DNA from 3 places in the Streptomyces sp. NPDC026538 genome. Region 1 is predicted to be linked to each of the others. Evidence: riboswitches for the same ligand, from Rfam matches in the RefSeq annotation. Region 1 holds a riboswitch; each other region holds the start of a gene.
What was found. A riboswitch is a leader RNA that binds a small molecule or an ion and turns the genes downstream of it on or off. The one in region 1 is predicted to bind cyclic di-AMP.
Positions count from the first base shown of each region.

Region 2: another riboswitch for cyclic di-AMP. It lies ahead of ACZ4N4_RS12580 (M23 family metallopeptidase); the one in region 1 lies ahead of ACZ4N4_RS40245 (transglycosylase family protein).
Region 3: another riboswitch for cyclic di-AMP. It lies ahead of ACZ4N4_RS19905 (M23 family metallopeptidase); the one in region 1 lies ahead of ACZ4N4_RS40245 (transglycosylase family protein).

Region 1 is NZ_JBVHQG010000014.1:141,802-147,205, forward strand. Features, by position in the region: gene ACZ4N4_RS40235 (cytochrome P450 family protein) at 1-1,312, shown strand, start outside; gene ACZ4N4_RS40240 (transglycosylase family protein) at 1,767-2,783, shown strand; cyclic di-AMP (ydaO/yuaA leader) riboswitch at 2,983-3,154, shown strand; gene ACZ4N4_RS40245 (transglycosylase family protein) at 3,158-3,859, shown strand; gene eno (phosphopyruvate hydratase) at 4,391-5,404, shown strand, end outside.
Region 2 is NZ_JBVHQG010000002.1:1,262,857-1,268,260, reverse strand. Features, by position in the region: gene ACZ4N4_RS12590 (M16 family metallopeptidase) at 1-770, shown strand, start outside; gene ACZ4N4_RS12585 (M16 family metallopeptidase) at 767-2,155, shown strand; cyclic di-AMP (ydaO/yuaA leader) riboswitch at 2,402-2,565, shown strand; gene ACZ4N4_RS12580 (M23 family metallopeptidase) at 2,578-3,333, shown strand; gene ACZ4N4_RS12575 (GntR family transcriptional regulator) at 3,544-4,239, shown strand; gene ACZ4N4_RS12570 (HPr family phosphocarrier protein) at 4,542-4,823, opposite strand; gene ACZ4N4_RS12565 (bifunctional acetate--CoA ligase family protein/GNAT family N-acetyltransferase) at 5,000-5,404, shown strand, end outside.
Region 3 is NZ_JBVHQG010000004.1:638,720-644,123, reverse strand. Features, by position in the region: gene ACZ4N4_RS19910 (alpha-galactosidase) at 1-1,243, shown strand, start outside; cyclic di-AMP (ydaO/yuaA leader) riboswitch at 1,552-1,711, shown strand; gene ACZ4N4_RS19905 (M23 family metallopeptidase) at 1,716-2,663, shown strand; gene ACZ4N4_RS19900 (SGNH/GDSL hydrolase family protein) at 2,903-3,688, shown strand; gene ACZ4N4_RS19895 (TetR/AcrR family transcriptional regulator) at 3,733-4,335, opposite strand; gene ACZ4N4_RS19890 (GNAT family N-acetyltransferase) at 4,345-4,896, opposite strand; gene ACZ4N4_RS19885 (helix-turn-helix domain-containing protein) at 4,895-5,404, shown strand, end outside.

The DNA of each region.
Region 1 (5,404 bases):
TCACGGGACCGGCGCTCCTGACGGCACTGGCGGCGCCGACGGCACCGCCACCCCGGACGGCACCACCGTCCCCGAACTCTTCAGCTGGGAGTTCGCCGCCGATCCGTACCCCGCCTACGCCTGGCTCCGGGAGCATGCGCCCGTGCACCCGACCCGGCTCCCCAGCGGGGTCGAGGCATGGTTGGTCACCCGGTACGCCGACGCCAGGCAGGCCCTCGCCGACCCCCGGCTGTCCAAGAATCCGGCGCACCACGACGAGCCCGCGCACGCCAAGGGGAAGACCGGGATCCCCGGTGAGCGCAAGGCCGAGCTGATGACGCACCTGCTGAACATCGACCCGCCGGACCACACCCGGCTGCGCCGGCTGGTCAGCAAGGCGTTCACGCCGCGCCGGGTGGCGGAGTTCGCGCCCCGCGTGCAGGAGCTGACCGACCGGCTCATCGACGGGTTCGCGGACCGGGGCGAGGCCGACCTCATCCATGAGTTCGCCTTCCCGCTGCCCATCTACGCCATCTGCGACCTGCTGGGCGTCCCGCGAGAGGACCAGGACGACTTCCGGGACTGGGCCGGCATGATGATCCGACACGGCGGTGGGCCGCGGGGCGGGGTCGCTCGGTCCGTGAAGAAGATGCGCGGATATCTGGCCGAACTGATCCACCGGAAGCGGGAGGCGCTGTCCGCCGAGCCGGCCCCCGGCGAGGACCTCATCTCCGGGCTCATCCGCGCCTCCGACCACGGCGAGCACCTCACCGAGAACGAGGCCGCCGCCATGGCCTTCATCCTGCTGTTCGCCGGCTTCGAGACGACGGTCAACCTCATCGGGAACGGCACGTACGCACTGCTCACCCACCCGGAACAACGCCGCCGCCTGCAGGACTCCCTGGCCGCCGGCGAGCGCGGACTGCTGGAGACCGGGGTGGAGGAACTCCTGCGCTACGACGGGCCGGTGGAGCTCGCCACCTGGCGGTTCGCCACCGAGCCGCTCGGCATCGGCGGGCAGCGCATCGCGGCCGGAGACCCGGTCCTCGTCGTACTCGCCGCCGCGGACCGGGACCCGGAGCGGTTCGCCGAGCCGGACACGCTCGACCTGGCACGGCGGGACAACCAGCACCTCGGGTACGGCCACGGCATCCACTACTGCCTGGGCGCTCCGCTCGCCCGCCTGGAAGGGCAGAGCGCGCTCGCGACCCTGCTCACCCGCCTCCCGGACCTGCGACTCGCGGCGCCGGAGAGTGAGTTGCGCTGGCGCGGCGGCCTCATCATGCGCGGACTGCGCACGCTCCCCGTGAAGTTCACCCCCGACGGTCGATGAGCCCCCGCAGGCGTCCACCTGGCCCCCCGGCGGACGCCCTGCCAAGCCCCCGCAGGCGTCCACCTGGCCCCCGCCAGCGCGCTGCCAAGCCCCCCCACAGGCAGGCGCCCACCCGGCCCCTGCCGCCGGCGCCCCGCCAAGCCCCCGCCGGTCCTCCATCAGGCCCGACCGGCGCCCCACCAGGCCCCGACCATCCCCCACTGGCGGCCCACACCAACCCACCCGCCAACCCACCCGCCAACCCACCCACCACCCCACCCGCCACCCCCCACTTGGCCCTCCACCAGGCCCTCCACCCGTAAAGATGACCAGCGTTCAACTCTGTGATCTTCACGTGATCTACGCGGCATTAACTTGTGACAAGTGATCGTCTGCCTATACGTTCACCCATCAAGTGCGGCGCCCCGGCGGGACCCGCCGCGCCGGTCACCGCTGTCGCTCGAAAGGTTTCCGCATGCTCTCCGGGAACGGTCGTCACCGTCGCCCCCGTCAGGCTCCGGCTCTCCTCGTCGCGGCCGGCGTGACCGGCTCGGCCATCGCCATCCCGCTCCTGGGTGCGGCGAGCGCCAACGCGGCCGACGGCAACACCTGGGACAGGGTGGCCGAGTGCGAGAGCGGCGGCTCCTGGAGCATGGACGCCGGCACCGGCTACTACGGCGGCCTGCAGATGTCCCAGGACGACTGGGACGAGTACGGCGGCCAGGAGTACGCCGCCACGCCGGACCAGGCGAGCCGTTCGCAGCAGATCTCCGTCGCCGAGAAGATCCTCGCCGACCAGGGCACCAAGCCCTGGCGGACCTGCGCCCTGATCGCCGGGCTCTCCTCGGACGACGCCTCGGTGAACGTCGACACCGGCCTCGGTGGATCGGACGACTCGTCCGGCTCCTCCGACTCGTCCTCCGGGCTGTCGGATTCATCCTCTTCATCTGGTTCTTCGGATTCCTCCGGTTCATCGAATTCCGGCTCGTCCGACTCCTCGTCGGATGCCTCGGGCGCCACGGACTCCGGCTCCGTCACCCCGTCCCCGAGTGCGAGTGACGACTCCGGCAAGGGCACCCCTGCCGACTCCACGAAGGCGGACAAGTCGGGATCCAAGGGGTCCAGTGCCTCGAAGGCGGGCGAGAATCCCGTCGTGCCCGAAGCCGATGACTCGGACAATTCGTGGCAGACGGGCAGTTCCTGGGATCTGGTCGACACGGGGGCCGTCAGCAGCGGCGGCAAGCATCGCGGCGGCTCGGCGGACGAAAGCGTGACAAGCGGTCAGAGTGTGACTTCTTCCGGCCGTCACGCCTCCCGGGACGCCGGCACCTACACCGTCCGGGACGGCGACACCCTCGCCTCCATCGCCGACTCCCTTGACCTCGACGGCGGATGGCATGCGCTCTATGTCGCGAACAAGGCGGACATCGGTGCCGACCCGAACGACATCGCCCCCGGTCAGACCCTGAAACTCAGCAGCGAAACGGACTAAAAGTAGCGGGAGTTGGACCTTCCGGCCGCCCTACTTCGAAGTTAAATGTCCGGTTTGGTGAAAGTGTGGGATGAGTCTCAGAAGCCCTGATCATCTTTGAAATTCACCTGATCGTCTGTTTACGGTCAAGGCCGCTCGTCACCACGAGCCCCGGCCGTCGCAACGCCGAGTCCTGCCAGCGGCTGCCCGGGAACAGTCGTCGCGTCAAGCGCCGTAGGCAGGAGCGGGGGACCCAAGGTAAGTGCCGGGACCGGTAGTTGAGACTGCCGTGTCCGGCTCGGGGTGAAGCCGCGCACCGTGAGGTGCGCGGCCGGGCAACTCAACCGGCCCGAACCCGACAGCTCACCTCGCAGGCGTCGGTGAGGGGATCCTTCATGCTGTTTTCCGGCAAGGGCAAGCACCGTCGTCCGTCCAGGGCCACCCGTGCCGCCGCGCTCGCCGGCGTCACCGGTGTCGCCATCGCCGCTCCGCTGATGGCCTCCGGCACCGCCTCCGCCGCCACCGCCTCCGAGTGGGACACCGTCGCCCAGTGCGAGTCCGGCGGCAACTGGGCCATCAACACCGGCAACGGCTACTACGGCGGTCTGCAGTTCTCCGCCTCCACCTGGGCCGCGTACGGCGGCACGCAGTACGCCGCGCAGGCCAACCAGGCCACCAAGGCGCAGCAGATCGAGATCGCCGAGAAGGTCCTCGCCGCGCAGGGCAAGGGCGCCTGGCCGGTCTGCGGCACGGGCCTGTCCGGCGCCGCCTACTCCGGCGGCAGCACCAGCTCCTCCTCGTCGTCCTCTTCCTCCTCCAACTCGGCGAACAGCGGCACGAGCAGCCGTACGACCGACACCCAGGCCGCCTCCCGCTCCGCCGAGCGTCCGGCCGCCAAGAAGACCGTCACCACCCCGACCGGCAAGAAGGTCAAGAAGGGCGACGGCGAGTACAAGGTCGTCAAGGGCGACACGCTCAGCTCCATCGCCGAGAAGCACAAGGTCAAGGGCGGCTGGCAGGCGCTGTTCAAGCTGAACAAGGACATCGTCGACGACGCCGACTTCATCTACCCGGGCCAGCAGCTGCACCTGAAGTAAGGCGCCCGAAGTAATACGAGGGCGCCAGCTGAATCACAGCGCCCGCACAGCCGTGGTCCCCATAGTGGAGACCGCGTGAGGGTCACCCCCGTCCCCCACGAGCCCCCGTTCCGGTGCGTTCTCCCCCGTACGCACCGGGGCGGGGTTTCTCTTTGCCGTCCCGCGCGAGCTCGGCGCCGTCCGCGCCGTCCCTCGCGAGCTCCGCGCCGTCCGCGCCGTCCTCGCGCGGTCCTCGCGCGCTCCTCGCCGTCCCTCGCGAGCCCCCGCGCGGTCCTCGCCGTCCACGTGGCGCGGTCCTCGCCGTCCGCGCGCCGTCCTCCCGCGGTCTTCCTCTTGACCCGCTCTTCTTCCGTTCTTCATCGGACCCCCCTTTGTTCCGCACATGAACAATGAGTACCGTCTGTGTGTCCACGGGCCGGTCGGTCGGCCGATTGTCGGGCCCGGGGCGGTTAGGCTCTAGTCGCAAGGCTGAGCAAGGGCCGACAAGGCCCGCGTGCGCCCGCACAACCAGCGTCACATCCCAAGAAGGAGATGCTCGTGCCGTCCATCGACGTCGTCGTAGCCCGGGAAATCCTGGACTCCCGAGGCAACCCCACGGTCGAGGTCGAGGTCGGCCTCGACGACGGCAGCACGGGTCGTGCCGCCGTCCCGTCCGGCGCCTCCACCGGCGCCTTCGAGGCCATCGAGCTCCGTGACGGCGACCCCAACCGCTACCTCGGCAAGGGTGTCGAGAAGGCCGTCCTCGCCGTGATCGAGCAGATCGGCCCGGAGCTGGTCGGCTACGACGCCACCGAGCAGCGCCTGATCGACCAGGCGATGTTCGACCTGGACGCCACCGACAACAAGGGCTCGCTCGGCGCCAACGCCATCCTCGGCGTCTCCCTCGCCGTCGCCCACGCCGCCTCCGAGGCCAGCGACCTGCCGCTGTTCCGCTACCTGGGCGGCCCCAACGCGCACCTGCTGCCGGTGCCGATGATGAACATCCTCAACGGCGGCTCGCACGCGGACTCCAACGTGGACATCCAGGAGTTCATGATCGCCCCGATCGGCGCGGAGTCCTTCTCCGAGGCGCTGCGCTGGGGTGCCGAGGTCTACCACACCCTGAAGAAGGTCCTGAAGAGCAAGGGCCTGTCCACCGGCCTCGGCGACGAGGGCGGCTTCGCCCCGAACCTGGAGTCCAACCGCGCCGCGCTCGACCTCATCCTCGAGGCCGTCAAGCAGGCCGGCTACGTCCCGGGCGAGCAGATCGCGCTCGCGCTCGACGTTGCCGCGTCCGAGTTCTACAAGGACGGCAAGTACGAGTTCGAGGGCAAGTCCCGCTCGGCCGCCGAGATGACCGAGTACTACGAGGAGCTCGTCGCCTCCTACCCGCTGGTCTCCATCGAGGACCCGCTGTTCGAGGACGACTGGGCCGGCTGGAAGGTCCTCACCGACAAGCTCGGTGACAAGGTCCAGATCGTCGGCGACGACCTCTTCGTCACCAACCCGGAGCGCCTGGCCCGCGGCATCGAGGACGGCGCCGCCAACGCCCTGCTCGTCAAGGTG
Region 2 (5,404 bases), on a different contig from region 1:
TCGACCCCCAGCAGACCCTCGCCTGGGTCGAGAAGTACTTCGGCTCCATCCAGGCGCACGACGGCAAGCCCGCCCCGCGCGACGGCTCGCTGCCCGACATCATGGGCGAGCAGCTGCGCGAGGTCGTCGTGGAGGAGGTGCCCGCGCGCGCGTTGATGGCCGCCTACCGGCTCCCGGAGGACGGCTCGCGCGCGTCCGACGCGGCCGACCTGGCCCTCACCGTCCTCGGCGGCGGCGAGTCCTCCCGCCTCTACAACCGCCTCGTACGACGCGACCGTACGGCCGTCGCCGCCGGCTTCGGCCTGCTGCGCCTGTCCGGTGCGCCCTCCCTGGGCTGGCTGGACGTGAAGACCTCCGGCGACGTCGAGGTGCCGGTCATCGAGACCGCCATCGACGAGGAGCTCGCCCGGTTCGCCGAGGAGGGCCCCACGCCCGAGGAGATGGAGCGCGCCCAGGCCCAGTTGGAGCGCGAGTGGCTGGACCGGCTGGGGACCGTCGCGGGCCGCGCGGACGAACTGTGCCGGTTCGCCGTCCTGTTCGGTGACCCGCAGCTCGCCCTGACCGCCGTCCAGCGCGTCCTCGCGGTGACCCCGCAGGAGGTCCAGGAGGTCGCCAAGGCCCGGCTGCGGCCGGACAACCGCGCGGTGCTCGTCTACGAGCCCAAGTCCCCGGAGACGGTCGAGGACGCCGACGTACCCGAGGACCCCGAGGCCGAGGCCACGGTCGAGGCCGCCACCGCCGAGCACGACGACGAGGAGACGGCCAAGTGACCGAGCTCGCCACCATGGACTTCCACCCGCAGCCCCAGCCGGGCGACGCCCGGCCCTGGGCCTTCCCGGCCCCCCAGCGCGGCACCCTGGACAACGGTCTCACCGTGCTGCGCTGCCACCGGCCCGGCCAGCAGGTCGTCGCCGTCGAGGTGCTCCTGGACGCGCCTCTGGACGCCGAGCCGGCCGGCCTGGACGGCGTCGCCACGATCATGGCGCGCGCCTTCTCCGAGGGCACCGACAAGCACTCCGCCGAGGAGTACGCCGCCGAGCTGGAGCGGGCCGGCGCCACCCTGGACGCCCACGCCGACCACCCCGGTGTCCGGCTCAGCCTGGAGGTTCCGGCCTCCCGCCTGGCCAAGGGACTCGGGCTGCTCTCCGACGCGCTCAGGGCGCCCGCCTTCGCCGACAGCGAGGTCGAGCGGCTGGTCCGCAACCGCCTCGACGAGATCCCGCACGAGCTGGCCAACCCCAGCCGCCGGGCCGCCAAGCAGCTCTACAAGGAGCTCTTCCCGTCGACCGCGCGGATGTCCCGACCGCGCCAGGGCACCGAGGACACCGTCGAGAAGATCGACGCGGCCGCCGTACGCGCGTTCTACGACCGGCATGTCCGCCCCGCCACCGCCACCGCGGTCGTCGTCGGCGACCTCACCGGCATCGACCTGGACGAACTGCTCGGCGAGACCCTGGGCGCCTGGCGCGGCTCCACCGCCCAGCCCCGGCCGGTGCCCCCGGTCTCCGCCGACGACACCGGCCGTGTCGTCATCGTGGACCGCCCCGGAGCCGTCCAGACGCAGCTGCTCATCGGCCGCATCGGCGCCGACCGGCACGACCGCGTCTGGCCCGCCCAGGTGCTCGGCACCTACTGCCTGGGCGGCACCCTCACCTCCCGCCTGGACCGCGTCCTGCGGGAGGAGAAGGGCTACACCTACGGCGTCCGCGCCTTCGGGCAGGTCCTGCGGTCCGCCCCCGACGGCAGCGGCGCCGCGATGCTCGCCATCAGCGGCTCGGTGGACACCCCGAACACCGGCCCGGCGCTCCAGGACCTGTGGACGGTGCTGCGCACCCTCGCCTCCGGCGGCCTCACGGACGCCGAGCGCGACGTCGCCGTGCAGAACCTGGTGGGCGTGGCGCCGCTCAAGTACGAGACGGCGGCGGCCGTCGCCGGCACCCTGGCCGACCAGGTCGAGCAGCATCTGCCCGACGACTTCCAGGCCACGCTCTACCGGCAACTGGCCGCCACGGGCACCGTGGAGGCCACCGCTGCCGTCGTGAACGCCTTCCCGGTCGACCACCTGGTGACCGTCCTCGTCGGCGACGCGGCGCAGATCAAGGAGCCGGTCGAGGCCCTCGGCATCGGCGAAGTGACGGTCGTCGCCGCCGAGTAGGCGGAGGGGGCCGGCCGGAGCAAGCGGCGCAGCAGGGAGCGCGGCCGGACGAGCGGCACGCGCGCGTGCAGCGGCCCTGGTGACCGTCACGTCACCAGGGCCGCCGAATGTCCGAATTGGGGCGGAGGTTGCCTGTCTGCCCTGTGGGATGCGCGACAAAAACCATGATCCGTTTGAGCAGGGCGAGGGCGTCCTCGTAGGTTCTTCCGGACTGTCCGTCAGGCAGTGCGCCGCGCCCGCGGCACCGGACAGTCATCGCCGAGTCCCCGTACGGCGCGAGCTAGGGGAGCCGGGGACCCATGCAGTCCCTGGGGTGAATCGGGCGCCCGCGCGAGCCGCGAGGGGGCCCGTAGGAGACCTTCCTGCTCCGAACCCGTCAGCTAACCCGGTAGGCGAGAGGGAAGGAAAGGACCAGCCTCTACATGGCGTTCATGTGCGCCTCCGGGAAGCATCGTCGCCCCGGCCGGGTGAAGCGCACCACCGCGCAGGCCGTCGGCATCGCGGCCCTCACCACCACGGGTGTCATCGGCACCGTCTCGGCCGCCCCGGCGCTCGCCGCGGAGAACTCCGTCGAGCAGACCGGCCTCACTCCAGTGATCACGGTCAGCGACTCGGTCGCCGACCAGATCGACGCCCAGGCCGCCGCGCAGACGGCCGCCGCCGAGCGCAAGGCGGCCGAGGAGGCCGCGCGCAAGAAGGCCGCGGAGAAGGCCAAGAAGGAGCGCGAGGCCGAGGCGCGCGCCGCGCGGGCAGCCGAACGCAAGCGCCTCAACGCCTTCGTCGCGCCGATCTCCGACTCGTACGTCTCCACCGGGTACAAGACCGGCGGCTCCCTGTGGTCCTCCGGCGCCCACACCGGCATCGACTTCCACGCCGCCACCGGCACGGTGGTGCACGCGGCCGGCACCGGCACGGTGGTCTCCACCGGCTGGGGCGGGTCCTACGGCAACCAGATCGTCATCAAGATGGCCGACGGCATGTACACCCAGTACGGTCACCTGTCGTCGATCGGCGTCTCGGTGGGCCAGAAGGTCACCCCGGGCCAGCAGATCGGCCTCTCCGGCGCGACCGGCAACGTGACCGGCCCCCACCTCCACTTCGAGGCCCGCACGACCCCTGAGTACGGCTCGGACGTCGACCCGGTCGCCTATCTCCGCAAGCACGGCGTGAACGTCTGACCCGAGCACGCCGACGAACATGTGACGTCAACGGCGAGAGCCCCGAAGCCCCGGCCCCCGAGCCGGGGCTTTCGTCGTTTTCGTGACCCCGGTGTCCAAAAAATATGCATGGATTCAGGGCCCCCGTCGGAAATTCCCGCTCATTGCAATAGAGTCACGGAACGGACGCCACTCGGCGGCGTTTCACGGGGATTAAGGCGGAGGTCGGACATGCGTATTCCGGCGCACTCGGTATGCACAGCCATCCGCGACGACATCGTCGCGGGTGTCTACGAGCGCGGCAGCCGGCTCACCGAGGAACTCCTGGCCCGTCGCTACGGCGTCTCGCGCGTCCCCGTCCGCGAGGCCCTGCGCACCCTGGAGGCCGAGGGCTTCGTGGTGACGCGCCGGCACGCGGGCGCGTGCGTCGCGGAACCGACCGAGCAGGAGGCCGCCGACCTGCTGGAGATGCGTCTGCTCCTGGAGCCGCTCGGCGCCTCCCGGGCCGCCCAGCGCCGTACCGAGGCCCACCTCAAGGTGCTGCGCGGACTGGTCAGGCTGGGCCAGGAACGGGCCCGTCGGGGCGGCAGCGAGGACCTGCGCTCCCTGGGCGGCTGGTTCCACGAGACACTCGCCCAGGCCACCGGCAGCCACGCCCTGACCTCGACACTCACCCAGCTGCGGCACAAGATCGCCTGGATGTACGCCGTCGACGCCCCCGCCAACCCCGTGGAGTCCTGGGCCGAGCACGGCGCCATCGTGGACGCGGTGACGCGCGGCGACAGCGAGCGCGCGCGGGCGATCACCGCGCTGCACACCGAGCGGTCCGCGGTCTCGCACCGGCTGCGCTTTTCCGGCGGCACGGACCGGGCCAACGGTGTGAGGACTTCGCAACATCCCGTAAACATGTCGGGCCTGCGGCATTAACACGGGCACCGTATACAAAGAGGAGTTATTCGGTGGAGCAGTATTTCCGTTGCCCTCTCGCGGGCTCCGCCGTCCTTATTTCGTGCGCGCCCGGAATTTCCGACGGTGCGCCTTCGGTGTGCCCTGTGCGGAATTAACTATGCCCGGTGCAAAGTCCGGCTCCCGATAAAGGGTGGCCGTTCATGAAGACCGGCTCCGGGGGACACCACGGCGGGATCTCCGGGTGACGGCACGGCGGGAACGGCGAGACCGCGCCCCCCCGGAGGAGTGGCGCGGTCTCGGTCGTGCGGGCGCTGTGGCGCTCAGACGGTCTCGGGGAGCTCCTCGAGACCCTCGGCGACCAGCTTGGCCAGGCGGTCGAGGGCGGCGTCCGCGCCCTCGGCGTCGGAGGCGAGGACGATCTCCTCGCCGCCCTGGGCGCCCAGGCCCAGGACAGCCAGCATGGAGGCCGCGTTGACGGGGTTGCCCCCGGCCTTGGCGATCGTCACCGGGACGCCTGCGGCCGTGGCGGCTCGGACGAAGATGGAAGCGGGGCGGGCGTGGAGGCCCTCGGCCCAGCCGACGTTGACGCGGCGCTCAGCCATGTGATGCTGCCCTTCGGTGTTCAGGGTTGTCTAGACCAGTTTCCCATATCGTGAAGCATGCCCGGAGCTGACGTAAGTCCCTCCGGGTGTGTCGCCGGACCGCGGCCTCGGTCCGGCTTCCGTCCTCCACAGACTGCCTCGCGCCACTGTCGGACGCGAGCCGTACTCTGGGGCCCATGCAGACCCCGGCGGACCGACAGGACGGGCACGCGTACCCCTCCCACTGGGAGGCGGACGTGGTGCTGCGCGACGGTGGTACCGCGCGCGTCCGGCCCATCACCGTTGATGACGCCGACCGCCTGGTCAGCTTCTACGAGCAGGTCTCGGACGAGTCGAAGTACTACCGCTTCTTCGCGCCCTACCCCAGGCTCTCCGCCAAGGACGTCCACCGCTTCACGCACCACGACTTTGTGGACAGGGTGGGACTCGCGGCCACCATCGGCGGCGAGTTCATCGCCACCGTACGCTATGACCGCATTGGCGCCGACGGTATGCCCGCCTCCGCGCCGGCCGACGAGGCCGAGGTCGCCTTCCTCGTCCAGGACGCCCACCAGGGCCGGGGCGTCGCCTCCGCCCTCCTG
Region 3 (5,404 bases), on a different contig from region 1:
CCGGGCCTGGCACGCCTACCAGCGGGCGTACGTCATCCCGGACGCCGACCGGGACCGGCCGGTGCTGTTCAACTCCTGGGAGGCCACCACCTTCGACATCTCCGAGGAGCAGCAGGCCACCCTCGCCCGCCGGGCCGCCGCGATCGGTGTCGAGCTGTTCGTGGTCGACGACGGCTGGTTCGGCAAGCGCACCAGCGACCGCGCGGGCCTCGGCGACTGGACGCCCAACCCGGACCGCTTCCCCAAGGGCCTGGGGCCCCTCGCCGACTACGTACACGCCCTGGGCATGCAGTTCGGCATCTGGGTCGAGCCCGAGATGGTCAACGCGGACAGCGACCTGTACCGCGCGCACCCCGACTGGGTGCAGTACCAGCAGGGAAGAAAGCGGACGGAACTGCGCAATCAGCTCGTCCTCAACCTCGCCCGCGCGGACGTCCAGGAGTACCTCTGGCGGCAGCTCGACACCCTGCTGTCCAGCGCCCCGATCGACTACGTCAAGTGGGACTTCAACCGCTGCTTCACCGACGCGGGCTGGCCCGGTGAGCCCTACCCGCAGCGTCTGTGGGTCGACCACGTGCGCGGGCTGTACGCCCTGCTCGACCGGATCCGGGCGGCCCACCCGAACGTCGCCATCGAGTCCTGCTCCGGCGGTGGCGGCCGGATCGACCTCGGCATCATGAGCCGCACCGACGAGGTGTGGACCTCCGACAACACCGACCCGCTGGACCGGCTCGCCATCCAGCACGGCTTCAGCCAGATCCACCCGGCCCGGGTGATGTCCGCCTGGGTCACCGACAGCCCGAACCACCAGCTCAACGGTCGGGTCAGCAGCCTGCGGTTCCGCTTCGTCAGCTCCATGGCCGGGGCGCTCGGCGTCGGCGGCGACCTCTCGCGGTGGACCGAGGACGAGCTGGCCGAGGCCGGCCGCTGGGTGGAGCTCTACAAGGACATCCGGCCCCTGGTGCAGCGCGGCGACCAGTTCCGGCTGCGGCCGCCGACCGGCGGACTCAGCGCGGTGCAGTACACGCTCGGCGACGAGACCGTGGTCCTCGCCTGGCTCCAGGCGCAGAGCTACGGCGAGCCGATCCCGGCGCTGCGGCTGCGGGGGCTCGACCCGGCCGCGTCGTACGAATGCCGCGAAACGGGCGAAGTGCATCGCGGTGCCGTCCTGCTGCACCACGGGCTGCGTACGGAGTTGCGCGGTGACCTGGATGCGACGGTTATCCGGCTGCGTCGCATCTGAGCCTTCTGTCCGAATTGGTGCCTTCATTACAACTCGGTCTGGAATAAGGGGACGTGGCGTGACGTGCGTGAGGAGCGTCATATTCGTGACCGTCCGTCGCGCGTCATGTTCACGTAATTCCCCTGCCTTTCAGGAGAATTGGAAAAGCGCGTAAGGTCGGAATTCACGGAGGGTGACCGGGAATTCCCGTAACGGATCAAGCGAAACTCGGACAGACGGAACTTGGTGCTTGTTTACGTGCGTCCTACTCGCTTACGTTCGCCACGCATCCGGACGGAACGCCTAATCCTGCCGCCGCCCGGAGTCCCCACACACACTCACCCGTGCCCGGCAGGAGCGGGGGACCCACCAGGTATACCGCCTGTTCCGGTTCCCGGGACGGCTAGGGGTGTAGCCACGTCTTCCCGCGTGGCCGGGCAGCTCCAGCCCGAACCCGACAGCTCACCTCGCAGGCGCCGGAGAGGAATGCGTCATGCCCGCGAAGGGTAAGCACCGCCGCCCCAAGTCCCAGCGTTTCACCCGCTCGATGGCAGTCGCCGGAACCGGTGGCGCCGCGCTGGCCCTGCCGCTCATGGGGGCCACCGGCGCCCACGCGGCCACCTCGCAGCCCGTTTCCGAAAAGACCACGCAGTCGCTTCCGACCGTCGAGAAGACCGTCGTCCAGGATTCCGGCACCGCGAATTCCACGCGCCGCGTCTACACGGTGGTGCCCGGCGACTACCTTTCGAAGATCGCCCGGGATCACCACCTCGACGGCGGCTGGCACCGGCTCTACGCCGACAACCGGCAGGCGGTCGGCGACAACCCCTCGCTGATCCACCCCGGTCTCCGGCTCACGCTCGGCGGCCGCCACGCCGCGACGACGCACACCCCGAGCCCGGACTCCTCCCCGTCGCAGACGCGGTCCCACGCGCAGTCCTCCGCCCCCTCCTCGTCGTCGTCCTCGAACGCGTCCTCGAACGCGGCCTCGAACGCGGCCTCGTCCGCGGACGCGTCGACGACGACCGCCTCCGGTTTCGCCCTCCCGGTGACCGGTGGCACCGTCGGCACCGGCTACCACGTGGCCGGCAGCATGTGGTCCAGCGGCTACCACACCGGCGTCGACTTCGTCGTCCCGACCGGTACCCCGGTCAAGGCGGTCGGCGCGGGCACGGTCGTCACGGCCGGCTGGGGCGGCGCCTACGGCAACCAGGTCGTCATCAGGCTCGCCGACGGCTACTACGCGCAGTACGGCCACCTGTCCGCGCTCTCCGTCTCGGTCGGCCAGACCGTGACCGCGGGCCAGCAGGTCGGCCTCTCCGGTGCCACCGGCAACGTCACCGGCCCGCACCTCCACTTCGAGATCCGGACCACCCCCGACTACGGCTCCGACATCGACCCGGTCGGCTACCTCCGCTCCAAGGGCCTCGCCGTCGGCTGACCCGGAACCCCCACCGATCTGACACGCACTGCGAAGGCCGGACCCCCGATCCCCGGGTCCGGCCTTCGGGCGATCGACGCTTCAACGCCGCTGTTCGGAGGCTTATTCCTGGCTTGGTCGAGTATTTAGGCGTGTCTTATGTCACCGTTCGTCAACCCCTTATTACGGTCGCGTAGGTCACAGTCGAAGGTGAATCATGGTCCGACGTGGCAGACGATTCGAAGAGTGACAATGCATCAGTGATCGGGTCGTACGTGGCGGTGGGGGACAGCTTCACCGAGGGCGTGGGCGACCCAGGCCCCGACGGGGCGTTCGTCGGCTGGGCGGACCGGTTCGCGGTACTGCTGTCGGACCGGCGGCCCGAGGGCGACTTCGAGTACACCAACCTCGCGGTGCGCGGGAAACTGCTCGACCAGATCGTGGCGGACCAGGTGCCGCAGGCCCTGGAACTCGCCCCGGACCTGGTCTCCTTCTCCGCCGGCGGCAACGACATCATCCGCCCCGGCACCGACCCCGACGAGGTGGCCGAGCGGTTCGAGCGGGCCGTGGCCCAACTGACCGAGGCCGTCGGCACGGTTCTGGTGACCACCGGGTTCGACACCCGGGGCGTGCCCGTCCTCAAGCATCTGCGCGGCAAGATCGCCACCTACAACGGCCATGTCCGGGCCGTCGCCGACCGGTACGGCTGCCCGGTTCTCGACCTGTGGTCCCTGAAGACCGTGCAGGACCGGCGGGCCTGGGACGGCGACCGGTTGCACCTGTCTCCCGAAGGGCACACGCGGGTGGCGCTGCGGGCCGGTCAGGCGCTCGGCGTCGAGGTGCCGGCCGACCCGGACCAGCCGTGGCCGCCGTTGCCGCCCCGCGGCACCCTGGAGGTCCGCCGCGACGACGTGCACTGGGCCCGTGAGTACCTGGTGCCGTGGATCGGACGGCGGCTGCGCGGCGAGTCGTCGGGCGACCACGTGACGGCCAAGGGGACGCTCTCCCCGGACGACATCAGGATGCGGATCGCTTCCGTGGCCTGAGGCCATGGGGGCGGGTGAGGGGCGGCATCCTTGCGGGCCGCCCCTCACTGTTCCTCGGGCAGCCCCAGTTCGCGCGCCAGCGCCTCGTCGACCCACTCCTGCGCCCGGGAGCGCGACAGGGCGCCCGGGTACGAGGTGAGCTGGACGGCGAGCCCGTCGAGGAGGGCGGTCAGCCGCAGTGCCGAGGCCGTGGGGTCGGGGCACCGGAACTCACCGGCGGCCACCCCTTCGGCGATGACCTCGGCGAGCGCCGCCTTCCACTGCTGGTCCAGCTCCTTGGTGACCTCTCGCAGGGCGGGTTCGCGCAACGCCACCGCCCAGCCCTCGATCCACAGCCGCCAGCCCTTGGCCTGCCCGGTCGGGGCGTACCAGCGCACCGCCGTCCGCAGCCGGCGCGACGCCGACGTGCGGCGGCCCAGCAGCTTGCGCAGATGCGCCAGGTCGTCCTCGGCGGCGTAGGCGAAGGCAGCGGCGACCAGCTTCTCCTTCGTCGAGAAGTGGTACAGCACCAGCGCGTTGCTCACGCCGAGGGACGAGGCGACATCGGCGATCCGTACCGCCGCCACACCCCGCGCCTCGATCTGCTCGATGGCGGCCCGCAGCAGTTCCTCCCGCCGCTCGGCCACGCTCAACCGCACTCTCGCCACGCGGTCACCCTAATCGGTCGCACCCCCGCGCGTGTTGCCGTCCCGGTCCAGCGGCAGCCGCATGAGCGTGAGGTCCAGCCGGCGGCCGAACTTGACGCCCACCTCCCGGACCGTGCCGGCATGCTCGAAGCCGAACCGCCGGTGCAGCCGGACCGACGCGGTGTTCTCCGCCTCGATGCCGGCGATCATGACGTGGTGGCCGGCCTCCCGCGCCGCGGCGATGAGCGCGCCCAGCAGTGCCGAGCCGATGCCGAGCCCGTGCCGGTCCTCCCGTACGTAGACGGAGTCCTCCACCGTGTGCCGGTAGCCGTCCAGCTCGCGCCACGGGCCGTACACCGCGAAGCCGGCCACCTCGCCCGCCACTTCGGCCACGAACGCCGAGCCGCGCGCCAGATGGGCGGCCAGCCAGGCCGCACCCTCGGCGGGGGCCTGCGTGGTCTCGGTCCACAGCGCCGTCGAATGCTCGACCGCGTGGTTGCGGATCGCGCGGACGGCCTCCGCGTCAGCGGGGCGGGCCGGGCGGATCCGCACCTCCCCATCTCTCTCGTATATTGGATTCATGTCCAACATAGTAGATCCGCCGACGGACTCCCTGGTGGCGGGGATCGCCGCCCGTGTCCGCACCGAGCGGGAGCGCCGCCGCTGGACCCTGGCGCAGCTCGCGGACGCCTCCGGTGTCTCCCCGGCGATGATCAGCCGGATCGAACGCGGCGAGAGCAGCCCCACCGCCGTCGTCCTCGGCAAGCTGTCCGCGGCGTTCCAGCTGAGCGTCGCCTCCCTGCTGGCCCTCGCCGAAGGCGCGCAGGACACCACGGCCGACACCGCGGGAGTGCGGCGCGGCGCCGCCGCGGCCGAGTGGCGCGACCCCGGCACCGGCTACCGGCGCCGCCAGATCACCGGACCGCGGTTCCCGGCGGAGATCGCCGAGATCCGCCTGCCCGCCGGGGCCCGGGTGCCCTATCCGGCGGCCGCCTTCGCCTTCGTACGACAACTCGTCTGGGTCCTCGACGGCCGACTGACCTTCCACGACGGCGACACGGTCCATGAACTCGACGCCGGCGACACCGTC